DNA from 2 places in the Paenibacillus sp. FSL R5-0519 genome. Region 2 is predicted to be linked to the other one. Evidence: riboswitches for the same ligand, from Rfam matches in the RefSeq annotation. Region 2 holds a riboswitch; the other holds the start of a gene.
The links. Region 2 has a riboswitch for FMN ahead of MKY73_RS12725 (DMT family transporter). Riboswitches for the same ligand answer to the same signal wherever they lie in the genome.

Region 1 (15,397 bases), 530 kb from region 2:
ATCCGAAGCCTATAGCCGCCGTTTGCGTGCGCTGGCGAAGGATACGGCGGCTTCACAAGGTTTTAACGTACGTGAAGGGGTATACGCAGGTATGCTTGGTCCGAACTACGAGACACCAGCAGAGATCAAAATGCTGCGTACATTGGGCGCAGACGCCGTGGGCATGTCCACTGTATCTGAAGTGATCGTGGCACGCCATGCAGGTCTGGAAGTGCTCGGTATATCCTGTATCAGTAACATGGCTGCCGGAATTCTGGACCAGCCGCTGTCACATGATGAGGTGATGGAAACGACGGAGCGTGTTCGTGAGTCGTTCCTGGCGCTGGTATTGGCTGTTATTCCTCAAATGTAAGCAAGAGTTGGAGAAGGTTACCTCTTCGAATGAGAAATCATCGGGGGTAACCTTTTTTTGTTGTGTTGAACGTCCGCTTACTCATGCGTTGAGTAAAGTGCGTTTTTTTCGCTTTGATCACATTTTCAATAAAAGTTCGGAAAATCATGCTTTACATGGAATAATTTACTGGAAACGGGCCGACAATGATTAGCAGTACATGCATGGAACATGCAGTAAGCAAGTCATTTGAGGAGGTAACCTTGTGAAGAAAAGAATAATGGCATCGTTCATGACCCTTTGTATCCTGCTGTCCCTTATGGCATCAACGGCATTGGCTGAAGAAACACCGAAGGCAGCGGGAGGGACGGATCTTGCCCCGTCGGCACGCTCTGCGATCCTAATGGATGCGGACACAGGAACCGTCATATATGAGAAAAACAGTCATGATCAGCTGCCTCCGGCGAGCATTACAAAAATTATGACCATGCTGCTTACAATCGAAGCGATCGACTCCGGCAAGCTGAAGCTGACAGATAAAGTAAGAACGAGCGAATATGCAGCTTCCATGGGCGGTTCGCAGATTTTCCTGGAGCCTGGGGAAGAGATGACCGTTGATGACATGTTAAAAGGGATCGCGATGGCTTCAGGCAATGATGCCTCAGTGGCTATGGCTGAGAAGATTGCTGGTTCGGAGGAATCCTTTGTACAGCTGATGAATGAGCGTGCGAAGGAGCTTGGCATGAAGGATACTCATTTTGCCAACTGTAACGGTCTGCCGGTGGATAATCATTATTCGTCAGCTCACGACATTGCCGTCATGAGTCGTGAACTGCTGAAGCATTCCGGGATTACGAAGTATACCGGTGCCTATCAGGATTATCTTCGCAAAGACTCGGAAAAGCCATTCTGGCTGGTGAACACGAACAAGCTGGTTCGTTTTTATGAAGGGGCAGATGGTTTGAAAACAGGTTATACGTCCGAAGCAAAGTTCTGCCTGTCCGCAACAGCGTCCAAGGACGGACTGCGTGTCGTTTCCGTGGTACTTGGTGAACCAAATACCAAAACACGAAATAGCGAAGTGTCATCGATGTTTGATTATGCCTTTAGTCAATATACGATGAAGGCTCTCTACAAGGCAGGGGATCTGCTGGGCAGTCTGAAGATCGAAAAAGGCGAAGTTGCCGAATTGCCTCTGAATGCCACGCAAAATTATAGTGTGCTGATGCGCAAAGGAGCCAAATCCAATGACATTCGGCATGAATTGCTGGTTGCCAAAGAATTGAAAGCTCCGATCAAGGCTGGACAAAGTATAGGTAAACTGGTGGTGTACCAGGGCAATGACGTCATTAAGGAATTCGACATTCAGGCTCCACAGGACGTGAATAAAGCTGGCTGGTGGAAGCTGTTTAAACGGACTACGTCCAACCTGTTTGATTAAAAGGCGAATTACGCGAGTTGTTCGGCATCCTTCGAACATATTTTGTAGTTAAATAGGGGTTTTCTTCTAGTTTTGTCGGGGGGCAGGAAAAGCCTTTGGATACGTAGAAATCCTTGTTCAAGACAGGGAGGAGAGTGGGCAAACGTGAACTTGCATGTGGAAATGGAACACCATCGCGGGATTCTGATTGTACGATTATCCGGGGAGCTGGATCACCATACAGCTGACATGGTACGGATGCAAATGGATGAAGCCATCCAGCGGAGACAAAGCGAGCATCTGGTACTCAGCCTGAAAGATCTGCAATTTATGGACAGTTCGGGCCTGGGTGTCATTTTGGGAAGATACAAGCTCATTAAGAACAAAGGCGGCAAGATGGTGGTCTGTGACGTCAATTCGCCGGTGTACCGTTTGCTGGAAATGTCGGGGCTGTTCAAGATAATGCCGATATACGAAAATGAGGGAACTGCTCTCTCAGGTCTGGAGGTCGTCTCATGAATGAAGGAACAGGGACAAATTTCATGAATCTGCAATTCGCGGCCAAGTCAGAGAATGAATCGTTTGCACGGGTAACCGTTGCTGCATTTATCTCCCAGCTTGATCCAACGATGGACGAGCTCAGTGACCTGAAGACGGTCATTTCGGAAGCCGTGACCAACAGCATCATCCACGGATACAACAACAACTCTGAAGGTGTTGTCTCCATCCAGGCCGAGATTCGGGAAGACATGATCACGATTATTGTGGAAGATCGCGGTGAAGGTATCGAAGATCTTGAACTAGCCAAGCAGCCGTTATATACGTCCAAACCCGAACTTGAGCGGTCGGGCATGGGCTTCACCATTATGGAAAACTTTATGGATGAATTCGAAGTCAGCAGTGAGCCCGGCAGAGGCACCTCCATCAAGATGAAAAAAAGGATTGAATCCAAGAAAGCATTGTATAATTAGGGGTTGGTGTTCTTATGGATGCTGAAGTGAAACCATCTTCACAGACCTATTTGGACGATGCCGAGGTCAAACGGCTGATTGCGCTCAGTCAGTCGGGTGACCATGTTTCACGGGATACGCTGGTGAACTGCAACATCAGACTCGTCTGGTCCGTCGTACAGCGTTTTATGAACAGGGGATATGATCCGGAAGATCTGTTCCAGATTGGTTGTATCGGTCTGCTCAAGTCAGTAGACAAATTTGATCTCAGTTATGACGTGAAGTTCTCAACCTACGCGGTACCGATGATCATCGGAGAAATCCAGCGATTCCTGCGGGATGACGGTACCCTGAAGGTCAGTCGTTCACTGAAAGAGATGGCGAATAAAGTCCGCAAAAAAAGGGACGAACTGTCCAAACACCTGGATCGACTGCCAACGATTAAGGAAGTTGCCGCAGAGTTGGGAGTAACCCCGGAGGAAGTCGTATTTGCCCAGGAAGCCAACAAACCGCCGACCTCGATCCATGAGACGGTATTTGAGAATGACGGTGATCCCATCACGTTAATGGATCAGATTGCCGACGAGTCTCAGGAACGTTGGTTTGACAAACTGGCGCTGAATGAAGCCATCGGTGGTCTCAGTGAGCGGGAGCGATTAATCGTCTATCTTCGGTATTACCGGGATCAGACGCAGTCCGAGGTTGCCAGCAGGCTGGGCATATCTCAGGTGCAGGTATCCCGTCTGGAGAAAAAAATACTGCAATCCATCCGCGACCAGATCGCGCAGTGATTCGGGGATTGCGACAACATGATTGGCGCTTATACACCAATATACGACAACTAACAACCTTCTATCGCGCATTATGGCGAGGGAGGTTATTTGTTGTTAGGCTGTGCATCCAAGGGATTATGATTATCCTTCAGCTAATGATTGGTAGATCATTAGTTTTTCATTTTCCTTAACAATCACCTGATCTATCGATTTTTCATTTTTGAATTGATAAATTTCTGTACCCACGGGAAATTGCGTAGACATCAAATCCTTAAATTCTCCCTTTTCTATATATTTGTTTTCAATTGTTCCTAACTTTTCACCTAATTGGTCAATGTTTTTGATTTCCTCTTTTCTTACATACACTCGATCTTTGAGTAAAAAGAGATCTGCAGATGGATCAGTTTGAATCATCTCATTCGCTAAAATATCGCCAGTACTCGTCATCTGATCTCCGTCGATTTTTTCACCACATCCTGCAATAATAGCTATCATAAAAACCAGTATGATATACTTCATGAATTTTCCTCCTTAAAAATAGTTACTTAGCAATCTATCAGTACCATTAGCGTCATTGTATTGAACAAAATAACCGCAAAGCACCTCTTTCAATTCCCTCCCTGCCCCCTCCCCAACATATTTATTACAAACGTTTTGGAAACGGGAGGACAAGGGGTAGTGGAGGGATGGAATCGGTCAAAAGGAGCGAAGCGTGAGGACTCATCTATGGATACATAAGCAACGCAGGCGGCAGATTAGACCTGAAGAAGCGAAGCGTTCGCCTTTGTCTCCAAATTTCTAACACTTAGAAATCAATTAGAAGAATTTGGAGACAACAGCGATCAGAAGGTTGGTCTGCCGTCGGAGTGTCTGCGTGTATCCTCCCCCGAGCAACAGCGACCAATGACCGATCCATCCCGCAGCGTCAACTCACCCTCCTCACGATCTTTTTCCAACCAATTTGTAATAAATTTGCACATTCTTCAAATACTAACCTAAATTACGCAGCAAAGGAGTGTTATGGATGTCTCAGACGCCCACTCCAATGGTCTACGTTCGACTGCGCAGCCGCATTCGCATCCAGAGGGGCAGGGCAGTCAAGCTTGGAGACATTGCACATGTACTGACCATTTCTGAAAATCAGGAGAGCAGGCTACTGGAGCTTGAACTTTTGCGTCCTGGACCGGAGGATGGCAATCTGATCCTCATTGATATATTACAGATTATTCCCCGAATTCGGCACATCTTGCCGGAGGTCAGTGTTGAACTGATGGGATCAGGTCATACGCTGGTTGAAGTCATCGCGGGAAATGGTCAACCTTCCAAGTCCCTGTTCATTTTGGTGTGGTTACTTCTTTTCTTCGGATCAGCCTTAACCATAATGAATTTTCATGCCGATGTGAACATGCAGGAAGTTCAGATTCGAATTGTGGAGATGCTCACTGGGCATCGGGACGAACATCCCTACCTGTTCCAAGTGGCATATTCGATTGGCATTGGATTCGGAATGGCAGTATTTTTTAATCACTTGTTCAAGAAAAAGTGGAATGAGGAGCCTACACCGCTGGAAGTGGAGATGTTCCTATACCAGCAAAATGTAGATCAATTTGTGGTCATCGAGGAAAGCGAACGGATGCATGAGCAGGAACGCAGGGAGATGAATGCGGATGAGCGTTCTTAATGGAGCAATCAGCATTGTATTGGGTATTGCCGGAGGAATTGCCGTAGGAAGCGGCGTAATTGCGCTTATTCTGGTGCTCGATATGATTCCCAGGTTGGCTCAACTTACGCAAACGTATGACAAGACTCACTGGTACGAAGGGGCGCTAATCGGTGGTTCACTGCTCGGAACGGTGGCGGACTTCTGGCATTGGAAAATGCATGGGGTACTGCTGCTTAGCCCGATCGTAGGGTTGTTCTGTGGTGTGTTCATCGGTCTGCTCGCCGCAGCACTCACCGAGGTGCTTAATGTACTGCCCGTGCTGGCCAAACGATTGGGCATGAAACCTTATTTGTTTGGATTACTGCTCGCCATGATTTTGGGTAAAATGACAGGTTCCCTGTTTGATTTTTTTATATATCAACGGTAACTCGTGGCCATAGGAGGATGGAAGATGGATGAACGAACGGAGCACACAGGCCAGGAACATAGTGAAGGTATAACAGAAGATATGCTGCACAAGTCTGCTTATGAGATTCAGAAGGAAGAAGAGGAGATAGCGTACAATAAGAAAAAACAAAATGAGATGTCCGACAGTATTGAGGAATCCGTACAGTATTGGCAGGAAAATGATGATATTTCCCCTCGGATGAGTGAAAACAAAAATACGCTCAAGCAAGTTCTCGGACTTGGGGAATCCTTTGATGTGGATATGAGAGAGATGGTGCTGGGTGGTAAACATGTAGGATTGCTTCTTTTGACGGGTTTCGCCAAGGATGAGATCCTACTGGAAGTATTAAAAAGGTTAACCTATCTCACGCCTGATCAGGTGTCTGAGCACGCACTAAAATCTTATTTCGACTGTTACATTCCCCATATACAGGTGGAAAAAGTCGAGAAGATGAGTGCGGTCATTAACAAGGTTCTTACAGGTATGAGTGCTTTGTTCGTTGAAGGGGATCGCTCGGTTCTAGTAATGGATACCCGGAGTTACCCGGTTCGTTCACCAGAAGAACCTTCATTGGAAAGGGTAGTCCGAGGTTCCAGAGATGGCTTTACGGAAACCCTCCTCACCAATGTGACCTTGGTGCGCCGAAGAATACGCGACCCTGGACTTAAGTTTGAGATCATGCAGGTGGGGCGGAGAACACAAACCGATGTCTGCGTGGTATACATTGACGATATTGTGGATAAAGTGCAGGTGGACTCAGTCCGTGAGAAAATTCAGCGGGTGGATATCGATGGTATTCCCGCCGCAGATAAACAGCTGGAGGAAGCGATTATCAACAAGGGATGGAATCCATTCCCGCTCGTTCGATATTCGGAGCGGCCGGATGTAACAGCATCCCATCTGCTGGAGGGCAGAGTCGTCATTTTCGTTGATACTTCTCCCAGTGTAATGATTTTGCCAACGACGTTCTTCGACCTGTGTGAACATGCAGAGGAAAATAGACAGACGGCATTGATGGGAACGTATTTACGATGGGTTCGTTTTGCAGGGATTCTCATATCGCTGTTTTTGCTGCCCCTATGGCTTCTCATGGTAATAGAACCTTCGCTCAAACCGATGGGGCTGGACTTCATTGGTCCACAGGAAAATGTGAAGTTGCCCCTGATTTTGCAGTTTCTTCTCATAGAGCTTGGTGTCGATCTATTGCGGATGGCTGCGGTTCATACACCTACACCTCTGGCATCGGCCATGGGTTTAATCGCGGCCATTCTCGTTGGAGATATCGCCGTGAAAACGGGATACTTTGTTAATGAGGTTGTACTCTATATGGCCATTGCAGCCATTGGAATGTTTGCCACACCAAGTTACGAGTTGGGACTTGCCAACAGGTTAGTCAGACTGTTTTTACTCATAGCAGTAGCGATATTCAAAGTTCCGGGATTGGTTGTTGGCTGTACATTGCTCATATTGGCACTCACCGTTCACCGGTCGTATAATTCTTCGTATCTATGGCCTTTTATACCGTTTAATGCAAAGGCCTTGGGCAACTTTTTATTCCGGCTACCTTTACTGGAAAATAAAAAACGTCCATCATTCAACAAAACCCGTGACAACACCAAAATGTCCGATGATCCGGACGGTGAACTGCGAAAAAGTAAAAAACACAAATGATCTTCCGAAAAATCCATTCATCTCGCCGCCTAATTTGATATACTGGTGTAAAATCATTGGAATAGCAACTGTTCCAGTATACAAAAAAGTGAGGAATGCAGATTATGTATTTACATGGTACAAGTAAAATAAATGCGCAAGGGCATCTGGAGATTGGCGGAGTGGATGCAACAGATCTGAAAGAACAATTTGGAACTCCCCTGTATGTTGTGGACGAGCAATTGGTTCGCGAGCGTTGCAGAGAGTACATGGAAGCATTCCGCGCTTCCGGCTTGGGTTTCCAGGTTGCATATGCAAGTAAAGCATTCTGTGTAATGGCGATGTGTGCACTTGCAGCTGAAGAAGGACTTTCCCTGGATGTTGTATCTGATGGTGAACTGTTCACTGCACTGCAAGCAGGATTTCCGGCTGAGCGCATTCATTTCCACGGTAACAACAAAACGCTGGAAGAAATCGAAATGGCTCTTGATGCAGAGATTGGATGCTTTGTTGTTGATAACTTCAATGAATTGCATCTGTTGCAGGCTGTAGCAGCGGACAAAAATCGTAAAGTAAATATTTTGCTTCGTGTGACGCCTGGTGTTGAGGCCCATACGCATGAATATATTTCCACTGGTCAAACGGATTCCAAATTTGGATTCGATATCGGGAATGGTACAGCATTTGAAGCGATTGAACTGGCTTCCAAGCAGTCTAACCTGGTATTGCTCGGTGTGCATTCCCACATCGGTTCCCAGATCTTCGAAGTTGAAGGCTTCCAGATGGCTGTTCAACGTGTTGCTGAATTTGCAGCAAGCGTATATGAACGTCTTAACGTTGCGTTTAAAGTGGTTAACCTTGGTGGTGGATTCGGAATCCGTTATATCGACGGAGATACACCGCTTGAAGTTGCGCAATACGTGAAGGCTATAACAGACGCAGTTAAAAATCATTTTGCCCAAATTGGCTATGCCGTACCTGAGATCTGGGTTGAACCAGGACGTAGCATCGTGGGTGAAGCGGGAACAACGCTGTATACCGTTGGAACAAGCAAAGACATTCCGGGCGTGCGTAAATACGTTGCTGTTGACGGTGGTATGACCGATAACCCTCGTCCTGCTTTGTATGAATCCAAGTACGAAGCTGTGCTTGCTAACCGTGCGAATGAGGCTGCTCAGGAAACGGTATCCGTTGCGGGTAAATGTTGTGAGAGTGGCGATATGCTGATCTGGGATCTGGACCTGCCAAAAGTGGAAAGTGGTGATCTGCTCGCTGTAGCTTGCACAGGCGCGTATAACTACTCCATGGCGAGCAACTACAACCGGATTCGTCGTCCAGCTGTTGTGTTTGTCAAAGACGGTCAAGGAGATGTCGTGGTACGCCGTGAGACGTATCAGGATATCATCCAGAATGACCTGGTACCAGCGCGTATTGGCAAACAGCCAGTAACTCGCTAATTCGTCAAAGATAATGCGTTTCTGCATTATTTAGGATATAGGGATTCTATAGTTGAAGCAGATGAAAAGGGAACTTCCTTTTTCGTCTGCTTTTTACGTATTCGGACTAAATTGTGAAAAAAGTTGCCGTTTTTTTTGCGATCCGGTCATTTTCGGTGTACACTAAGAAAAGTGCTGTAATGCTTGACCCAGGGTCATGCGTTTTGGCACCATTAACGATGGTCAATACGAAAGGAGTCATTTACATATGGCGAAACAAGCGAAAATTAAATTGGCAAACGGCGGAGAAGTTCTGATCGATCTGTTCGATCAAGAAGCTCCCAACACAGTAGCAAACTTTGAGAAACTGGCTAACTCCGGTTTCTACAATGGTCTTACATTCCACCGCGTTATCCCTGGCTTCGTAGCTCAAGGCGGATGCCCTAACGGTACTGGTGCAGGTGGCCCAGGTTACACAATCAACTGTGAAATCAACCCGAACAAACATGAGCGTGGAACACTGGCTATGGCACATGCTGGCCGTAACACAGGTGGAAGCCAGTTCTACATCTGCTACCAACCACAACCACATTTGGATGGACAACATACTGTATTTGGTAAAGTAACCAAAGGTATGGAGTTCGTGGACGCTTTGGAAGGTAAAGACAAAATGGAGACTGTTGAAGTTGTAGAAGCTTAATAAGCTTTGTAACGTTGACTTACTTGATTTAAACTCGGAGTGCTTCTTTTATAGAAGCACTTTTTTTATTTTCATCATGAAATAGTGCAAAATGAGCATAATGGATCTGGCGAAAGTTCTGGCATGGGGTTATTCTGTCGTTAGACGAAGCGACAAGGGAGGATGAAGAACCTTTGAATACAGTGGATCAATTACGTTTGTTAAAACAAGTCTATAGCGGACCCACACGATGGGACGAAAAACTACAGGCATCCCGACATGATGTTTCTCAGAGTATATCCACACCGGATTTAGAAGCGCTTGAGACAGCGAGGCATGAACCGAACCGGTTTGTACGTCCGGGGCATGATGAAACGATCAGTGAGCTGAAACAACTTGCAAATCAATGGACGATAAATGAAGCAGCACAGGCCTTTGTCGCATCGATGTGGTCAGCACCCATGATCTGGCGCTCGCTGATTACGGGCAAGCTTATTGCAAGCGGTATGCCAAGCCATGAACACACGCCATATCCATCTTCGAGTACTTGTCAGATCTGCGGATTAAGCGTAGATCAAGCAACCGACTCGACGTTGCAATGGTATTGGCGCATGACCAATGGAACACCTTTGGATGGTGATCCCTTTGGACATGTACTGGCACTTCGAGAGCTAGCTGCCGCGCAGGAGCTTCCAATACCTAATGATTACGACCGCTGGACACTCCGTGCGGTGTTAACGGTGCTGCGCCACTTACCTCCAAAAACACGCTACAGCAAAGCAGCAATAGCACTCAAGAAGGAACGTCTTTTGCCTACACAAAAGGAATATGCCTATCGGGACTTGCTTGAGACATTAGCTCTGATTGGCATACTGGATACGCCGGAACATCCCGGAATGATCACAGAATACACGACTTACATACAGCGTGACGCGCGCCCCAATGTGCGGGTTGAGGTACAGGCGCCTCTGGCGTGGTGGGACTCATCTATCGGAATCAATGAGAAGAACCTTAACCAGATATTCCATGATTTTGATCTGAGTAGCATATCTCTTGCGGATAAGCCTGAAGAGAGTCCACCTTTAAAGGAAACGACCCTGGGCGCATTGGAGAAAATGAGAAGTGTCCGGGGGAAAGTGCCAAAGAAATCTTCTGATGCAGGCACAGGGGAGGCAGAAGCTGGAGATGTGTATGCTGTTCGGGTCCGGGAAGGTGTATGGGTGACGGTATACTGTCATGAAGTCAGAGACAAACGCGTTATCGTTGAATATCTCGATGGTGTCTTTCCTGACATGCCGGGAAAAGCCGATTTGCAGGGAACGTTTCGACCGAGAACGACTGGACGCTGGCAATGCTCGGCTATCGCGATCGATTCCACAAGTTGGGTCAGAAGAGTTGCGAGAGGTATTCCGCTTCCCAGTTCGCCACTGCCAGAACCTGACCGCTTGCCATTTCACAATGCCAAAGATTTGAAGCATATGGTGCGTTGGTGTTTTCCTGATATGTAGAATGCTGTGATGGAACTGAGAAGGATGTAAACTAAAATCTATAATCTAAAAACTTAAAATCGTGTCTCTTAGTGAGATGCGGTTTTTTTGCTGTATCTTAGCTTATTAAAAGTTAGTATGTGACAAAAAGGAACAAAAAACAATTGATTTTTTGGCATTAAAGTGCTAACATCCAATTAATAACGAAAGCAATCCTTCAGGGCAGGGTGCAATTCCCTACCGGCGGTGATGCAGGGAGTGTAAGGACACATGTCCAGCACTTGATGCAAAGTCCGTGACCTGTCTGCCTGTGGCAGATGGCTGATCTGGTGTAATTCCAGAACCGACAGTATAGTCTGGATGGGAGAAGGAGAGGTGCAGACCTAACAAGTTTGCATTCAGCAGGAGTTTGGCTGTACAGTCACGATGTGTTTGTCTTGCACTGTGCAGGGAAGATCCGGCTAGGCCGGACAGTTCCATACATATGCCACACGATAAAAGCTCTTTACCTGTAATTGATGTTCATTAAGGTATGTGTCTATTTTCACTTGCCCGAAATGAAGTTTTGGGCAAAGTGTTGGCGTGCTGTATCCATTTCACTCCTGTTGTTGACATTTGTCTCTCATCATCCCCATCGAACGGTTGTTCGACGGGGATTTTTTAATAAACAAGACTTTAAACCGCGGGGTGAACGGATTTGGAAATGATCAATGATGAATTTTATATGGCACTGGCACTAGATATGGCGGAACGAGCACAGGGACAGACGGGAATTAATCCGGTTGTTGGATGTGTGGTTGTGAAAGAGGGGCGTATTGTAGGCCTTGGGAGCCATCTGAAACGTGGAACCGGTCATGCGGAGGTACATGCACTGAACATGGCGGGCAGCGATGCAGAAGGCAGTACGGTATACGTTACACTTGAGCCCTGCAGTCATTATGGCAAGACGCCACCTTGCAGTGAACGCCTGATTCATGAAAAGGTAAAACGTGTTGTGGTATGTTGTGAAGATCCAAATCCGCAAGTATCCGGCAGAGGCATAAGCATGCTTCGTCAACAAGGCATTGAAGTTGAAGTTGGCGTACTGCGTGAGCGTGGAAGACGCATGAATGAAAAATTCATTAAATTTATTACAACAGGCCTTCCTTTCGTGACACTGAAAACGGCTACGACTTTGGATGGGAAAATTGCTACTCGCAGCGGAGACAGCAAGTGGATCTCCAACGAGTCTGCTCGTGAGATTGTGCATGCCCTTCGTCATCGTCACCAAGGCATTATGGTTGGTGTCGACACGGTGATCGCAGATAATCCGGAACTTACAACCCGCTTGCAAGTGGAAGGCATCAGCCCGGTACGAATCGTGGTGGATTCCAAGTTGCGTCTTCCAGTAGGTTCCAAAATGGTTAAGGATGGTCTTGCTCCAACATGGGTATTGACAACAGACGAAGCCAGTCCTGAAGCTGCTGAACGTTTGGAAGCCTACGGTGTTGAAATTATCCGCTGTGGTCCTGGACCACGTGTGGATCTGTTAAACGGACTCAGCAAGTTGGGTGAGCGTGAGATTGGTTCGATTTTGCTTGAAGGCGGAGGCACTCTGAATGGAGCGATGCTGGAGGCACGGTTGGTCGATCGACTGCTCATGTTTATCGCTCCTAAGATTGTAGGCGGTTATGATACACCTGGCAGTTTCCGCTTCGAGGGTGTGGAACGTATGAATCAGGCAATTCAATTGAATCAGTTGGAGATCGAACAAGTTGGAGATAATATCAGCATTGGCGGTATTCCGGTGTGGCCTGAATAAATAAATTAAACAAGGGAGGCGGCAGCATGTTTACCGGTTTGGTGGAAGAAGTTGGTCAGATCCGGCGTATTGGTCGGAAAGGCGAAGCGATGGTCCTGAATATCGGAGCTTCCGCCATCATGGACGATCTGAAGATAGGTGATAGTGTAGCAGTGAACGGAGTATGTTTAACTGCGACAACGTTGGAAGGTGGCGGCTTTACAGCCGATGTCATGCCTGAAACGTATCGCCATACCAATCTCAGTCAGCTGCAATCCGGCAGTAAAGTTAATCTGGAGCGGGCCATGCAATCAGGTGGCCGTTTTGGCGGACATATCGTTCAGGGCCATGTCGATGGTACTGGAGTGATTGGCAGTATAACACGTGATCAGAATGCGATTGTGTTTGAGATCAAGCCGGATGATCACCAGTTGTTCAAATACCTGATCCCCAAAGGATCGGTTACACTGGATGGTATTAGCTTGACCGTTGTCCATACATCGGATACCGCATTCACGGTTTCCATTATCCCGCATACCATTGGTGAAACTGTACTAAATGTGAAAAAGACAGGGGATACCATTAATATCGAATGCGATATTTTGGGCAAATATGTGGATCATCTGCTCCAGTATGGGAGAGGACATCGAGAGACGAATGCTGGCAAGCCGCGCAGTATCAGTGAAGATTTTCTCGCCAATCACGGATTTGCATAAATAGAGAAAGAAATAAACTGGAGGTGGGACAATGTCAGAACAATCCATTTTGGACACGATAGAAGCAGCCATATATGATCTCATGCGTGGCAAACCCGTCATTGTTGTGGATGATGAAGATCGGGAGAATGAAGGCGATTTTATCGCTTTGGCTGAAAAGGCGACACCTGAAGTCATTAATTTCATGATTACTGAAGGTAGAGGTCTGGTCTGTGTTCCGATTACACAACAACGTGCGGATGAACTTAACTTGAAACCAATGGTTCAACAAAATACGGATTTCCACGGAACTGCCTTCACGGTCTCTGTGGATCACAAAGATACGACAACCGGTATCTCGGCACATGAACGCTCTATTACCGTGAAAGGTCTGATCGATCCTGAGGCGAAATCCGGGGACTTCCGTAAGCCTGGTCACATGTTCCCGCTGATTGCAAAAGACGGAGGTGTACTTCGTCGTGCGGGGCACACTGAAGCGGCAGTAGATTTGGCCATTATGTGTGGTTCGTATCCCGCAGGCGTTATCTGTGAAGTGATTAAGGAAGATGGCACAATGGCCAGACTTCCGGATCTGCAGGAGATTGCCCGCAAACATGATCTGAAGCTGATCAGTATTCAGGACATGATTCGTTACCGTAATGAAAAAGAACAGCTGGTTCAACGTGAAGTGGCTGTACGTATGCCAACAGACTTTGGCGAGTTTCAAGCAGTGGCCTATACAAATGCTGTAGACAACAAGGAACATGTGGCTCTGGTTAAAGGTGAGATTGATGGTTCCAAACCTGTACTTGTACGGGTACACTCTGAATGTCTGACAGGCGATGTATTCCATTCCCATCGTTGTGACTGTGGTCCTCAGTTTGATGCAGCACTCAAACAGATCAACGAAGAAGGCAACGGCGTACTGCTTTATATGAGACAGGAAGGTCGAGGCATTGGACTCATCAACAAACTCAAAGCCTACAAGCTGCAAGAGGAAGGTCTGGATACGGTGGATGCAAACCTGAAGCTGGGATTTGCTGCCGACTTGCGTGATTACGGAATTGGCGCCCAAATTCTGAAAGACCTTGGGGTTCGTCAGATCAGACTGCTAACCAATAATCCTCGTAAAATTAAAGGTCTTGAAGGATATGGACTTGAAGTCGTAGAGCGTGTTGCGATCCAAATGAAAGAGAACGAGGACAATACGGTGTATCTTCATACGAAGCAAGCCAAGCTGGGGCATATGCTCAAGTTTGATGATATCGAGCAGAACGAACAGTAAATGCGTTTTAGATGAACAACGTTCACCATGTAATTTATGGAATTGATTTCTTAGGAATTTCCGTTACTTACATTAAATTATACCGTTAGGGAGATGACTTGAATGCCACAATTTTTCGAAGGACATTTAGTATCAGAAGGATCCAGATATGGAGTTGTTGTTGGTCGTTTCAACGAATTTATCACCAGTAAATTGCTTAGTGCAGCGCTCGATGCATTCAAACGTCACGGTGTGCAGGATGATGAAGTGGATGTAGCCTGGGTGCCAGGAGCGTTCGAAATCCCTTTGATTGCGCAGAAAATGGCGGAGAGCGGCAAATATGATGCGGTGATTACCCTGGGTACGGTCATTCGTGGATCAACCACACATTATGATTATGTGTGCAATGAGATGGCTAAAGGGGTAGCAGCAATTAACCTGAAAACTGGCGTGCCTACAATCTTCGGGCTGGTTACGACAGAAAATATTGAACAAGCGATTGAACGTGCCGGAACCAAGGCAGGTAACAAAGGTTGGGATGCAGCTACGGCGGCAATTGAGATGGCAAACTTGACGAAACAGCTAAAATAGTGCTTATTTAATAGTAGTGCCCTGCTATGCGCAGACGAAGACGGGAAACCGAATTCGGACGGCTTGGCAGGGTTTTGTATTTTTCTGGCGGGAGGATTCGTCTAGTGACGGTAGTTACATACAAACTGGAGACTTTTGAAGGGCCTTTGGATCTGCTGCTTCATCTGATTGACAAGGCTGAAATTCATATCCAGGATATTCCCATCAGCGATATTACCGATCAATACATG
Region 2 (15,397 bases):
GTCAGAGCCGCAAGGCGTGTCATCAAGTAGACACAACCCAAGGCACTCAGAATGGGAATCAGCGGCACCAGCGGAACGCGGAAGCCTCGTTTGAGATTCGGGTTATTTTTACGCAACACGATAATACCCAGACTTACGACTGCAAAAGCAAACAACGTTCCGATGTTCGTAAGTTCTGCCAAGTGTCCCAGCGAGATGAACCCGGAGAACAGAGCCACGATAATGCCTGCAACCCAAGTCCCTACGGCTGGTGTCTGACTTTTGCCACTAACTTTGGAGAAAACGGGAGACAGCAGTCCATCACGAGACATGGAATAGAGCAGTCGTGTCTGGCCATACATCATGACCAGCAATACTGTCGTAATGCCCGCAATCGCTCCCAGAGATACAATCCAGGATAATCCCTTTAATTGAACAAATTCAAATGCAAACGCCACCGGATCACTTACATTCAACATGTTATACGGCACGATCCCTGTGAGAATCAATGATACAACGATGTAGAGAACGGTACAGATCGCCAGTGACGCAATAATTCCAATCGGCAAATCCCGTTGTGGCCGCTTAACCTCTTCTGCAGCTGTGGAGACCGCATCAAATCCGATATAAGCAAAGAATACGGTTGCTGCTCCCGCAGTTACGCCTGAGATACCAAAGGGCAAGAATGGCTGCCAGTTGGTTGGCTCTACATAGAAGACACCCACACCAATAAAGATCAATACCACGATAATTTTAATCGCAACCATGATGCCGTTCGCACGAGCCGCCTCCTTCACCCCTCGGGTTAGCAGGAAGGTAATAATTAACGTAATGACCGCAGCCGTGATATCAAAATAGGTTCCTTTTTCCGGGCTGAACGCACTCGTCAGTGCATGTGGTAACTCCAATCCAAATCCGGACAATAACGTCTGGAAATATCCAGACCATCCGCTGGCTACCGCCGCACTTGCGAATCCATACTCCAATATCAGATCCCATCCCAGAATCCAGGCAATCACTTCACCAAAAGCCGTATAACTATACGTGTACGCACTACCCGATGCCGGTATGCTTGAGGCAAACTCCGAGTAACACAATGCAGCGAAGGCACATATGATACCTGCCAGCAAGAATGACAGTACAAGACCCGGGCCAGCATACGTTGCGGCAGCTACACCGGTCAGCACAAAAATCCCGGTACCAATAATGGCACCCACCCCAAGGGTGGTTAAGTCCAAGGGGCCGAGCGCCCGTTTTAATGCACTGCTGTTATCTCCCTCCGAAGCAATTGGTTTTTTACGAAATAATGAAGATCGATGTTCGTTCTCATGCATAGTCATGTTCCTCTCGTCATGAATCTTGAATGTGCTATGGATGCAGCAGAGATTAAATGGTTTCCCATCTGTTCTATGAAAAAGTCATTTGTTCTATCTTATCGATCATCTATAAAAACCTATCGAATTCTACACGTTATCGCGTTGCTTGGTTAAATTTATTTTTAGAGATCTCTTATTTTGTTCTTTTTTCGCGAAAATTATCATGAACTATTGCACGGGGTTGAATATGAAAATCGATTTAAAACAAAACTGCGTATAATTTATATTATGCGCAGTTTTTATGAGCCTTATTTTGTATGAATAACAACCAATACCCTCTGTTATATGAAGTTACGAGAATGAGAGCCTTTTTCGTCTTTTTCCGCTGTCTCTTCCTCCGTTATCCTGTCTAATTCGACGATATGCAAGCATGTAAAAGAGCCACATCGCATGATATGGCTCTTCCTTTCCTCTTTGTACAGCTAGAGGTGTATATGAAAATACGAAGTAACTATTTCTTGGCTTTTATGAAAAAGCGAATTAGGAAAAAGCAATTCTCTCTGCGTCCGACATCCGGTACTGGGATAACAAATATTCTTGGCTCTGCATCGCGGTATGACGAATGGTATCCAAATCAACATGGAGCAGCTTACCCTCTCGCTTCACGAGTTTACCTGCTACAAAGACCGTATCCACATTGGATGGATTGGCGAACTGAACGACAGCGCCGATTGGATCATGGACGGGGAACAGATTCAGATCCGTAGTGCGAATCATGATCAGATCTGCTTCCTTTCCTGGGGTCAATGTACCGACCTTCTGCTCTAATCCCAATGCTTGTGCACCAGCCGAAGTTGCAAATCTCAGTACTTGGCTGGACTGCAAGTTCAATTCACCTGGCATCTCACCCTGCTGCAGAAGTTGTTCGTTGGCTCTGGATCGTTCAGCCTGAAGTGCAAACTTCATCTGCGAGAACATATCTCCGCCTGTAGACGTGACAACATCTACACCAAGTGTAGGGGTTCCCCCATGTTCGAGGAAATATCCAGTTGCCGGATATCCATGACCCATCATCATTTCAACCTCAGGTGTGACCGACAGGGAAGCTCCGCTATCCGCTAACATTTTATATTCATCCATACCCATGGTGTTGCCATGAACAATATTTACTCGAGGACTTAACAATCCCGCTTCATACATGTGACTAATCGAGCGATCTACCGATCCCCAGCTGCCAAATCCGGCGTGCATGGAACAGATGGCATCCAGTTCTTGGGCCAGCTCGATCTCTTTTACGGTTGTATCCCAGTGACTGAACTCTGGACCCCGAATGGCAAGCCCATAAGTAAGCAATTGATCCCGTGATGAAAAATAACGTTCTTTGACTCTTCGCACATCGTTTGAATATGTCAGTTGACTATCCCGGTTCCAGTAGTTCGTCTCACCAGGAACTCCGTGAGCAAATACTGCCCGAATCCCCGCATCCTGAAGACCACGAATCAGTTCATCCGTATGGTCTGAGGAATACGGCATGCTCCAATCCAACACTGTCGTAACACCTGCATTAAGCGCTTCCAAGGAACCGAGCAGGTTAGCAATATAACTATCCTGTGGGCGGAGCTTGCTTCCCATCGCACCATAATAGAGATTCTGCAAATAAACGGGCAATGACCAATTGGTTCCCGCTGTTTTGACCAGAGATTCCCACATATGCCGATGTGTATCCACCAGCCCAGGCATAATAATCATGGATGAAGCATCGATGACCTCCACATCCGGAATCTCCAGATCGGGTTGAATCGCCATGATTAATGAATCCTGAATCAGAACGTCCGCCCTTTTATACTGTCCAATCCGTGCATCCATCGACAACACGCAGCCATTTTTCAACAGATAACTTGTCTTCACAAGACACATCTCCCATCTATTTTGGTTTGAAAGACGATCACATCCTGCATACGAACCCGTACTGCTTCTGACTATTATTTCGCTAGTATATATACATTATATAGCTGTTGTTAATATTTTTCAATTTTGGGTTTTGCGTTTGGCTCGAAATCTTCTGACCTTCATCAGGTTGCCGCACATCTTATCATCACAGTACTTCTGAGTTCTGCTTCGGGTATCATCATAGAACATCCAGCGGCAATCCGAATTATCGCAGATCCGAATCCTGCCCCCTTCTCCCTCCACCAACGTTGTTGCAAAGTCAGCAGCTACCTCAGCCATAACCTGTTGCCAATGAGCTTCTACAGCTATTAGTTGGAGTTTCAGTCCCTGATCAATTGTAGTCAATGTTCTTTTTACATGCCCTGCCTCCATAACACCATTCAGCCATTGTTTTTCTTCATCCGTTAATGATGCTCCAGAAGACAAGCGGGCTCCAAGAGCCAACAAATCATTCCTGAAGTTTCTCATCAACAACTCATCTTCTGGAGATGCAGGGACAGAAGCCTGAAGTTGCCATCGATCCAAAAATTCTTGCTGCCAGTTCGCCTTCCCTAGCCTGTCCTCCGATCGATCTCCCCCACGCCAATCGTGATAATCGCTGTTTACAAAATCAGTCCAAAGTCTGTCCATGTCTACCTCCGTTTAGTGTAACTATCTTATTCCGATAAAGGTGGTTACACTCTGTCTTTGATGTGTTATATTAAGTGTAACCTCATTAATCAGTTTTAGCTAGTTACATCATACAACACAATAATACTCAAGGAGGAAACGGCAATGACGAAAACAACAGCATTAGATGTGTTACTGATTCAAAAGGATGATACCTGGGATCAATGTAATTGGATTGTACCTTTGTCGAAGTCCTTGGAAGGACTTACAGCAGAGCAAGCAGCCTGGATTCCACCCTCAGGAGGATTAAGCATCTGGCAGTTGGTTAACCATATGTATTATTACAATCATCGCTTATTATGTCGCATGCAAGGTAAAGAGCCTACCCTTCCTGCTGTAGACTCCAATGAATACACGTTTGGCAATCCTGGGGATGCAACGGATGAAGCCGGATGGAATACACTGATGAAGAGTACAACTCGATTAGCCCAACAGTTGCGAGATCAATTGGCTGCACTTGAAGAGTCAGATCTTGAAGCTGCTTATATGGAATCTGAAGAGAAATGGGCACACGAACTTGCCCGCTGGATACTTCACGATGCCTATCACGCAGGACAGATTGTGCTCCTTCGCAGACAGCAAGGAAGCTGGAAAATCGTTTTCTAAAAAAAATGCTTGAACTGCTAGCGCTTACAGGAATAAGATGAACTTATTAATGTTACAGCTTGTTCAACACACTATATAATTGAATAGGATCTTCGGGGTAGGGTGCAATTCCCAACCGGCGGTGATGTTCTTCGGAACCAGCCCGCGACTCGCTATTTGTTCTTAACAAAGGACATTTAGCGACTGACTTGGTGTGAATCCAAGGCCGACGGTACAGTCCGGATGAGAGAAGATCAACACATTGACATGCCGTTCACGGGAAGGCCTCTTTCCTGACGCATGTCCTTGGATGAGCCCCCGTTTATTTGGTATATACCAAAACGGGGGCTTTTGTCGATTTTGCCAACTGAAGATTCCGTGTTCTGACGAAGGAGTCCTGAATATGGAAAAGACATCAGCAGCATCACCTGTTTACCGCAAGGAACGAAGTAATACCGGATTCTGGCTTGTAGTTCTCGGCGCCGCCTTATGGGGGGTCGACCCACTCTTCCGCATTATTTTGCTAAATACGATGACATCCACGCAGATTGTACTGGTGGAACATATCATCGTCAGTCTAATCGCCATTCCTGTGCTGTGGAAATTCCGGGCTGATCTGAAAAACCTGCGTGCTCGCCACTGGATTGCCGTGATCTTTATCTCATGGGGAGGTTCAGCTCTCGCAACGGTGTTGTTCACCATGGCACTTACTCATAATGATCCGAACACGGTTCTTTTATTGCAAAAAATGCAACCACTCTTCGCTATCGTGCTGGCTAAGCTGTTATTGAAAGAGACGTTACCACGTCGCTTCGGTGGATTGTTCTTCATCGCATTAGCAGGAACGTATCTGCTCACATTCGGCTTCACATTGCCATTAGGTAACTGGGACAACTGGATTCATGCTGGAAGCTTGTTATCCCTTGGGGCTGCTGCCTTATGGGGAGGTTCAACCGTTATGGGACGATTGATGCTGGGACAGGCGCGTTACGAAACCGTCACATCCCTTCGCTTTGTCGTTGCGCTCCCGCTCCTTATTTTTATGACGTGGAACGAAGGTGCAGCATGGACATTTCCGTCCGGAACGGGTGAACAGACTGCTGTTATCCTCAATATTCTTGGTCAGGCATTGTTACCAGGTTTGCTAAGTCTTCTGCTGTATTACAAAGGTCTGTCGTCAACCAAAGCTTCTGTTGCAACACTCGCAGAGCTTAGCTTCCCGATGGCAGGTGTGTTGGTGAACTGGATTGCTTTCCGTACACTGATTACATGGGAGCAGTTACTTGGTTTCATCTTGATCTGGGTTGCCCTGTTTGCCATTTCCAAACAGCAAGAAAGATCATCCACTGTGGCCGATGCGGCACCAAAGCTGCGAACAGAGTAAGGTAATATCCGCATCACATATAGATTAATAATTATTAAATATTAAAATAAAGCCATTGTACATCGTATTAGATGAGCAATGGCTTTTTCATTTCCATTCCATTGATATGACTAGATCATTTTCTCAATTAGTAATACGAGCTACTAACCCCGTGTTTTATTTCGATATCGCAAATGATATCGAAACTCCTCCCCTCTTTTCCCTTCAACCTCATATCGAATATGCAAATCATTGCACTATGTCTCTTCTATGTTTTGTCTTTTGTCCAATCCGGTGGTACGATGACATATGGAATAAACAGATGAATTATATTCAGAGAGGAACGATCAACATGTCTTCATTCTCATATACCTCTTACGACGCCGTAGGTTTGGCTGAACTGATTCGATCCCGGGAAGTTTCCCCGGTTGAATTGTTGGAAGCGGCGTTTGCACGGCTTGAAGAAGTAAATCCGCAACTTAATGCGGTTATTCGTACATATGAAAATCGCGCACGAGAGGAAGCCAGTTTGGTTCGCCCTGGAGAACAACCTTTTGCCGGTGTGCCCCTGCTCCTGAAAGATATCTCGCAATCCTTGGAAGGTGAATTTCTGACTTCAGGCTCCCGTCTGTTCAGCGAGCATCGGGCATTACGCAATTCCAATTTTGTCACTCGACTCCGTGATGCGGGTTTTATCATCATAGGACATACGAACACGCCCGAGTTTGGCTTGAAAAATATTACGGAGCCCCGCCTTCATGGCCCAACTCGCAATCCCTGGAATATCAATCACTCGCCAGGTGGATCAAGCGGTGGTGCCGCTGCCGCTGTAGCTTCGGGTATTGTTCCCCTGGCTGGAGCCAGTGACGGAGGCGGTTCGATTCGTATCCCGGCTTCCTTTAGCGGATTGTTTGGATTGAAGCCAACGCGCGGGCGCACACCTGTAGGACCGGGAGTTGGTCGTCAATGGCAAGGCGCATCGATTGATTTTGCCCTCTCTCGCTCGGTTCGGGACAGTGCTGCATTGCTGGATACTTTACAAGTCATACAGCCTGAAGCTGCGTTTCATGCGCCGCTTTTTCCAGGCAGTTACTTGGCAGATATGAGCTATCCGCATCAACGCAAACTGAAAATTGCATACACAACGGATTCGCCTGTAGGTACACCCGTCAGTCCAGAAGCCAAGGAGTCTGTATTCAAGCTCGTTCGCTGGTTGGAGGGCCAAGGTCATCATGTTGAAGAAAAGCTGAGCCCAGTCAACGGCGTCAGATTGATGGAGAACTATTACATGATGAACAGTGGAGAGATGGCCGCGATGATCTCTTCCATGGAACGCTCCATGGGCCGGGCTCTGACCTCCGATGATATGGAGATTGAATCCTGGGTTCTGGCTGAAGCTGGCAAAAAGGTGTCCGCAGCAGAATTTGTACATAGTTTAGCTGAATGGGATGTAGCCGCAGCTCAGATGTCTATCTTGTTTGAGCGTTATGACTTCTACGTCACACCTGTTAATGCTTTTTCTGCGCCTAAGATTGGAGAATTAACACCTCACGACGAACAGATCCATAATCTGATGCGAATTAGTGAATTGGACAAGATCCAGCAGCAACAACTCATCTATGAAATGTTTGAGCCCAGTCTTACGTATACACCTTTCACCCAACTTGCGAATCTGACCGGCCAGCCTGCGATAAGTGTACCTCTGCATCTCACACCTGAAGGTTTGCCAATGGGTGTTCAAGTGATGGCAACCAAGGGACGTGAAGATTGGTTATTACATCTGGCTGCACAGCTTGAACAATCAGACCTCTGGATCGGGATGAAAGGTAATCCACTTTTCCCAGCATGAAAACTTCATCTGCTCCGCATACTGAAAACAAAAAGTAGCGGAGGAATGTGACGGATGAATACGAATCAGCGCCATAAACAGTCTTATCGTATCCCTGCCAAAACGGGATATGCTCTGAAAGTAAGCAAAGGTTCCTTACTACGCATAACAGATCTGGAGGGACAACAAGTTATTGATTTTGTGGCGTACGATGCTACAGATGCTAATCATCGCTTGGACCCCGGTGTGACCATGGACGTATTGCGTACTTACCGAATTAAACCGGGACAGTATGTGTATTCCAATCAATATCAACCAATACTCAAGATTGTTCGTGACACCGTTGGAGTACATGATTTCTTCAACTCCGCTTGTCGTCCAGAGATGTATGAGGTGTTATACGATAAAAAGGATCACGCCAGTTGTTACCACAATCTGAACACGGCACTGGAACCCTTTGAGATCTTACCACCGGATCAACACTATCCCTTTAATTTGTTTATGAAGTCCGTTGTAGACAGTGAAGGCAAGATTGATGTTGTAGCTCCCGATTCTCGTGCGGGGGATTATATCGAGATGGAGGCATTAATGGATCTCACGATTGGGCTCTCCGCTTGTCCTTGTGAAGAAAGCTCTTGCAACGGCTACAACTGTACACCAATTCAATTGGATGTGGAACTTTAGCAAAAAACAGGGCCTTGACGCTATGATATAAGTAGCTTGTTCTAATTCACTCCTTGCGGGAATACGATGACTTGTACCCATTTTCTGCGACGACTGGTACAATTCATCGAACCCGTTAAGGAGTGAACGTGTTTATGTCTGTACTGTTCAGTTATATTATCTTGGGAATATCCTTGTCCGCTCCAATCGGTCCGATTAACGCCGCCCAGCTCGACCGTGGAGCCCGACATGGATTCATGCATGCCTGGATTTTGGGGCTCGGCGCCATGTTTGCGGATTTGGTGTATATGCTGCTGATTTATTTTGGGGTTGCCCATTTTCTGGATACGCCGTTCATGCGCTCTTTTCTCTGGTCATTTGGCAGTTTTATTCTGATTTATACAGGAGTGGAAACGCTCTCGAAGCTGAAACAGGGAGTTCAAGGCACATCTACAGCGGAAGCAACTGTTCGAAAATCATTTATTTCCGGCTTTTTGATGGCCCTGTCCAATCCACTGAATATTTTGTTTTGGCTTGGGATCTACGGCTCCATTCTTGCGACGACTGTGAAACATACGGATACCGCTCATTTGTTGCTCTACAGTTCAGGCATATTCATTGGTATCCTGGTGTGGGATGTCATCATGGCTGGCATGGCCAGCCGATTCCACAAACATAGTAGTGAGAATGTATTGCGCTGGATCTCCATCATTTCAGGAATCTGCCTGATCGGATTTGGTTTATATTTCGGTTACGAAGCCGTGCGTTCCATTTTTTTCTGACAATAAAAATCAGGCTGGACAGTCACCCAACTTCCCCCACATTAATACTGTAACGGTATCATGTGGAATGGAGTTGGGTATTCATGGCGGAGCTGTATAGTGCCGACGAAATAAATAATTTATATGAGCGTCTTCCATCTTGGCAGCAGGACGCTTATTCGCAATTTGCCAAGATGATCGCCGATGAACATAATACGTATCCGTGTGTACCTGGACGAATGGGATTTCTGTCAGGACATTTGAGATACGGCTTTACGTGTGACCCTCGTTCAGAACAGGCTGCTGTAGATATGGCCGATCTGCTCAGACAGTATGGCCCTCTTTCCAGAGATACTGGTCAATACGCTTCGATGGTTGTGATCTGTGATACGCCAAGTGATCTGAAAGAGCATACAACGGTAGAGCAATATCAGACGTTATTCTGGCAAATGCTTAATCGGGTAAGTTCACACGATACCGAGCCGTGGCCTGAACATATTTCAACTGATCCTCATGATTCATCATGGGAGTTTTGCTTTGGCGGAGAGCCATATTTTTGTTTCTGTGCGACTCCAGCACATGAACTCCGAGCCAGCCGACATTTTCCATATCTCATGTTTGCCTTTCAGCCACGTTGGGTATTCGAATCCATCAATGACAACACCCCTCTTGGCCGTAAAATGAAAACCTTGATTCGCAAACGTCTCGCTGCGTATGATGCTGTACCTGCTCACCCTTCACTGATGTGGTATGGTCAGCAGGATAATCTGGAATGGAAACAGTATTTCTTGCCTGATGATGAGCAGACACCTTCCAAATGTCCATTCATGCGGATGAAGCAAGCTTTAGGTAAGTTCACGAAATAATCCTAAGGTCTGGATGGTGAGGACTGCGGCGATTTGGAGCCACGCACTTTGTGAACAATATATGTGATGATCCCAAGAATTACGACAAGTCCTACACTTGCCAGCAGACCCGTTCTGCTGGCTTTTTCCATCGCTGTTCCGGCCACAGCAGCCACAATGAATACCATGGCAATCCATACTTTGATGCGATTCCATTTCACAGGCTTCAATTTCTTGATGTATGTGATGCAGATAAGTAGCCATGTATACATCAAGACCAGACTACCTGCTGTCGTCACATATTCAAAAAGACTTTTGGGCATCCATAATGCCATCAACGTAGACAGGAGCAATCCGGCCGCTGTGCAACACAATGCCTGAAGTGGCATGTCCTTTTTCCCCCAGGTCTTCGTGAACAGCTTAGGTGCATCTCCATCTTCTGCGAGTTTCACCAACATGGACGTAATGGCATATAGCGAAGCCACCATTGTCGAGAATCCGGCAATAATCAGAATTCCGTTGAGAATGTGAACAACTACGGTTAACTCAATGGTTGACATGGCTTTGACCAGAGGACTTTCATCCGGGGTCAATTGAGCAGAAGGCACAATAAATAGGATCAATGCAATGGTAATCACATAGAGTGTACTCACCGATAATAGCATTACTCGGCCTGATTTCACTGCATCTTTTGGTTCTTTCAGGTTGGCTGCCATCAAGCCCATGACCTCGATCCCGGCAAAAGCAAAGAATGCATAGATGAAACCAGTCCATACCCCTTTACCTCCATGAGGGAACCATTCATTCTTTAATTGTTCGGGCGTCACTTTTACAGGTAACCACCCCAGACAAGCTGCTCCTGCTATAGCTATAAATGCAACCGTTGCAGCAAGTTTGATTACAGCAAGGATATTCTCCGTTTTGGTTAATCCCTTCGCTCCCAGTGCAGCAATGAACAGACCTATAGCGGCATAGATCGCAACAAATGCCCACAGCGGAATCTTGGGAAACCAGAATTGAGAGAATAGCCCAAGTGCGGTCAATGAGCTGCCCATGATGAGCATTTCAGAAAACCAATACATCCATCCACTACCAAAACCAGCCCAACGTCCGAATGCTTCGCCCGCATAGGTTCGAAAAGCACCTTCCTTTGGATCATCTGCGGTCATCTGTGCCAGCGCACCAAATACAAAGTAAGTCCCTGCCGCCGCCAGCACCAATAATATGAGTACAGATATGCCAGCCCAATGAATCGCGAGACTGGTTCCTAGAAAAAATCCCGTTCCCAGTGTGCAACCCGCGCCAAATAAAGACAGGCTTACCCAACTTAGTTTTTCGTCGTCGTTTTTACGGTGTTGCTGACTTTTCATGAAGCTCCTCCTTCAACCTGTTCCCCTTACGATTTACAGGTCATGGAGGTTTTATGTCCGTATTGCCAAAAGAATTATAATTAGTTTACATAATAATTAATATGTATTTAAAGATGTATTGACTTGTAATTATTTGTTGTCTCAGTTATATGAAGAACTTGTTATTTATCAATTCAAAAAAAGAAAAACCTTCCACGTGTAAATATTGTGAGAGGTTTTCCATTGGGTATATCTAATCAAACTCGCTTCAATCCTTATTTTTGTGTTGCTTCGTACAAGCGATGTAAAATGGTTGCTGCTTCAGCACGTGTCACAAAATCTTTCGGACGAAGGTATCCGTTATTCGCAGTAATAATGTCCATATTAGTCAGTGTGTAAAACGCTTCTGCCTTAAAATCTTGAGAATCACCATCATAATAGTATTCTCCTTCATCCTGATCAATGTAAATCACCGGATAGTTAACCGAGAAATTATCATAGTAACTTGCAGGACGAACTTTAATATCCTTATAGTTTGAAGCTGCAGAAACTACATCTTCAATTTCAGGGTGAAGGGTCTGATCAGTGAAATTAGTTCTAATAGAAGAGATCATCATAATGTCCCAGCGAGTTAAAGGTTTATCAGGTTTAATAGAGAATTTATAGTCTGGGTATTGCCCCTCTAAACTTTCAAAAAAACTCCACACGTAATCCCCATTAATTATAGCTGCAAAATCTTTGTTTGCCCAATGTTTACGTACATCTACAAACTCTGAAGATTTTCCATCTGAATAATTAATTTCTGGGAAAAGCTTATGAAACATATGTACAAACTCTGCTTTGGTTATCGTCTTTCCTGGCTTGAAACTTCCATCCTTATAACCGGTAATAACGCCTTTTTCGACCATCAAATCAATAGATTCAGCAGCCCATTCATATTTTTTGCCCTGCAAATCATTAAATGTATTTGCTGCATAAGAGGATTGGGCAAAAAACAATGGTACAACAATCAATGGCATTATTAGCCACTTCTTTTTTAACATTAATGTTCACTCCCCTGTCTTATCTAGATTAATCTACTCATATTTATATCGGCCTTTAAAGAGGCCGTTATTAGAGTAAGATAAGATTATTCCTGTCTTCCATCGCACCTTGTATATTCACTTAAAAATAGTCATTGACTTCTAACGCTTGGAGCGGTTCTCCTTTTAAACATGTTGGAGCGTTAACGAAACTTTATGTGATATGGTAACTAAGGTGAAAAAACGATCTTTCTATTGTGAATTTTTCATATGTTGAAATATTATAATAAAGTTGTTGTTTCATTCGTATCGAACGCAGACTTGATATTTTTCGTTTGATCTCAACAACTACAGCTTTTTTGAAAAATTTAGTCGTTTATCAAACGAAAGGTTCCCATCCCGTTCTGATCTAGACATGATTGCCTGAAGTTTTCGCAGCCTCTGTTCCGAATCTATTGTGAATTTTTCATATGTTGAAAATGTTTAATGTATGGTATAAAAAAAGCCGCCATAATGGCGACTCCCTAAAATATATGCATTTTATTAAGTCCGGCCAGTCCAATCCGCTCCGGCGATTTCTTTCCATCGTGCTCTAATCTCATCATATAATTCTTGGGGTAGTGGCCCTTTAGCCACAAGGTCGGCATTTTGCTGCCAGCGATTGGGCTTGGCTGTTCCTACAATAGCCGTATCTACGCCTTCAGTACTTAGCGTAAATCGCAGTGCTGTTTCTACCGTTGCCTGAGCATCTTCACCTAAAAAACCATAGTTAAGTTCACTTAAGCGCTTCCAGTATATGAATGGATAAGCCTCTTCCGAGAGTGTTTCATACGTCCATGCCGCATTGGCAATAGGTCTTTTGGCGATTACCCCCATGTTTCTTTTTCTTGCCTCAGGTAAGGTAAGTTCAATGGCTTCCTGATCTGCTATATTTAATGAAGTCTCCAGACTATCAAATACTCCGGTCTGAATCGCATATAGCGCATCTGTTGTATCTCCACTATATCCGATAAACCTGGTCTTGCCTGCTTCCTTCGCACGTTGCAGTACTTCGATTACTGCTCCTTGTCGAAGTACTTCTTCAGAACAGCTATGCAAATGGATAACATCCACATAGTCCGTTTTCAACCGCTTCAGACTACGATCAATCGTCTGCTCCAGTACTTTGGCATCCCAATCCGGACCATCAATCCCGGCAGCATGTCCACATTTGGTGAACAAATAGTAGTCATCGCGCCGATGAGACAACACCTCACCGATTAACTCCTCGCTGTCACCATAACATTCAGCCGTATCAATCACGTTTAATCCCGCATCCAAGGCACTATTCAGCATTTTTTCAACATCACCTCTGGATGAATCCCGGATCTCCGACCCACCGAATCCAAGTGTGCTTACTTTCATACCTGTGTTTCCGTAATTACGCGTTTCCATCGTTATCTTCCTCCAAGTTCAGTGAATTGGGTACAGATAAATAGAAATACAGATTAATATCCCTTATGTTATTACCCAAGTGTTGGTTATGCCACCCACTTTTTCAGACTGCTACCAACTGTACTCATCTAGAATCCGTAGATAGACATGCCACCGTCAACCAATAACGTCTGACCTGTGATGTATCCCGCTGCATCCGATGCTAGGAATACGACCGGTCCTACTACTTCTTCCAGTTCACCCACTCGCTGTAGCGGTGTGCGGCTCACAATTTCCTGTAAATACTGTGGATCATCCAGCAGTTTTTCGGTCAGCGGTGTTCGGAAATACCATGGTCCCACTGAATTGACACGGATGCCATATTTCCCCCATTCCAATGCGAGAACTTTGGTCATATGAATCAATGCAGCTTTGGTCGCACCATATACGACCCCTGTTCGAAGAGCTGTGTGGCCGCCTACCGAAGAGATATTGATGATCTTCCCACCCTCGCGCTCCTTCATATGCTGACCCGCCAATTGCGAAGCAAAGAAAGCGGATTTTAAGTTTGTCTGCATGATGGTTTCCCACTGCTCGTCCGTAACTTCAAGTGCTGGTGTCCGTATGTTCATACCTGCGTTATTCACCAGAATGTCCAGACTCCCCATCTCCGAGATCGCCTCTTGAAACGTCTCTTCCATTTGTTCTCTTGAAGTCACGTCTGCAGTTAGAGCAAGCGCTTTACGCCCTGTCTGTTCATAAATGTAAGCGGCTGTCTCCTCAATTTCTTTCATTGTTCGGGATACAAGTACAACGTCACTGCCTGACTGGGCAAGTCCAATGGCAATTGCTTTTCCGATCCCTCTCCCTGCACCTGTCACCAGTGCTGTCTGTCCATCGAGATGGAATGTGGGTACGTTCATGTCACTCACTCCTTCATCAGATATTCTATATAAGTTGAACAAAAGATTATTTTCACTGACACTACGCTGACAGAATAACCTTCCAATCGCTGTTATCCCCAGATTTTTTTGATTCCCTTTCCGAAGGGGATAATCCGGGGATAAAGGCGAACGCTTCGCTTTTTCAGGTTTTTTCTGTCCTCTCCGTTATCGTGTAAATGATCAGTTCAACTTATATAGCAATCATGCAAATACTTTATATGTAATTAAACCCCCATGGGGATCAGGTTACAAAATACTGGCTTGGATTGCCCAGCTCCGGATGGAACTTCTCTCGAAAACGGCCTCCCGTATAATCTCCTATAATTTTTCGCCAGAACGCCTGCGCAATGACATTGTTACGAACCTGGGTCACTTTCCATCTCCCTGGGAATCGTTTGAACAGCTCATATGCTGCCCGAGTGCCCACGCCACTGCGCCGATATTTTTGCATCACAAAAAACTCAGTCAAATAGTAGTCATTATCCTTGCTTCCAGGTTCCAATCTCTCCACCAGAGCAAACCCTGCAGGTGCCCCATCACTTGTAATCAAAAAAGGAAACTTGCGGTCTTCTTCTGTCCAGAATGCCTCTAGACCGGGATATTCAGGAAAAATACCATTATTGTCCACATCAATATTCAGATATTTGGTAAAATCATATAGATAAAATTGCATTAAATGCCGAATCACCTGACTGCGTTCCCGGGGAACC

Region 1: it holds a riboswitch for FMN, as region 2 does, so the genes downstream of both, ribD (bifunctional diaminohydroxyphosphoribosylaminopyrimidine deaminase/5-amino-6-(5-phosphoribosylamino)uracil reductase RibD) here and MKY73_RS12725 (DMT family transporter) in region 2, are expected to answer to the same signal.

Annotation. Positions count from the first base shown of each region.
Region 1 is NZ_CP150234.1:2,215,813-2,231,209, forward strand. It holds gene MKY73_RS10130 (purine-nucleoside phosphorylase) at 1-352, shown strand, start outside; gene MKY73_RS10135 (D-alanyl-D-alanine carboxypeptidase family protein) at 651-1,772, shown strand; gene spoIIAA (anti-sigma F factor antagonist) at 1,917-2,270, shown strand; gene spoIIAB (anti-sigma F factor) at 2,267-2,722, shown strand; gene sigF (RNA polymerase sporulation sigma factor SigF) at 2,737-3,492, shown strand; gene MKY73_RS10155 (hypothetical protein) at 3,616-3,993, opposite strand; gene MKY73_RS10160 (stage V sporulation protein AA) at 4,499-5,155, shown strand; gene MKY73_RS10165 (stage V sporulation protein AB) at 5,136-5,564, shown strand; gene MKY73_RS10170 (spore germination protein) at 5,589-7,256, shown strand; gene lysA (diaminopimelate decarboxylase) at 7,361-8,692, shown strand; gene MKY73_RS10180 (peptidylprolyl isomerase) at 8,940-9,371, shown strand; gene MKY73_RS10185 (hypothetical protein) at 9,554-10,858, shown strand; FMN riboswitch at 11,047-11,213, shown strand; gene ribD (bifunctional diaminohydroxyphosphoribosylaminopyrimidine deaminase/5-amino-6-(5-phosphoribosylamino)uracil reductase RibD) at 11,535-12,638, shown strand; gene ribE (riboflavin synthase) at 12,665-13,333, shown strand; gene MKY73_RS10200 (bifunctional 3,4-dihydroxy-2-butanone-4-phosphate synthase/GTP cyclohydrolase II) at 13,365-14,597, shown strand; gene ribE (6,7-dimethyl-8-ribityllumazine synthase) at 14,700-15,167, shown strand; gene MKY73_RS10210 (segregation/condensation protein A) at 15,272-15,397, shown strand, end outside.
Region 2 is NZ_CP150234.1:2,749,196-2,764,592, reverse strand. It holds gene MKY73_RS12745 (amino acid permease) at 1-1,313, opposite strand, end outside; gene MKY73_RS12740 (amidohydrolase family protein) at 1,836-3,212, opposite strand; gene MKY73_RS12735 (CGNR zinc finger domain-containing protein) at 3,324-3,875, opposite strand; gene MKY73_RS12730 (DinB family protein) at 4,020-4,520, shown strand; FMN riboswitch at 4,605-4,758, shown strand; gene MKY73_RS12725 (DMT family transporter) at 4,903-5,883, shown strand; gene MKY73_RS12720 (amidase) at 6,215-7,711, shown strand; gene MKY73_RS12715 (urea carboxylase-associated family protein) at 7,766-8,374, shown strand; gene MKY73_RS12710 (LysE family translocator) at 8,509-9,135, shown strand; gene MKY73_RS12705 (YqcI/YcgG family protein) at 9,219-9,980, shown strand; gene MKY73_RS12700 (amino acid permease) at 9,983-11,329, opposite strand; gene MKY73_RS12695 (S-layer homology domain-containing protein) at 11,584-12,351, opposite strand; gene MKY73_RS12690 (aldo/keto reductase) at 12,874-13,764, opposite strand; gene MKY73_RS12685 (glucose 1-dehydrogenase) at 13,893-14,666, opposite strand; gene MKY73_RS12680 (GNAT family N-acetyltransferase) at 14,929-15,397, opposite strand, start outside.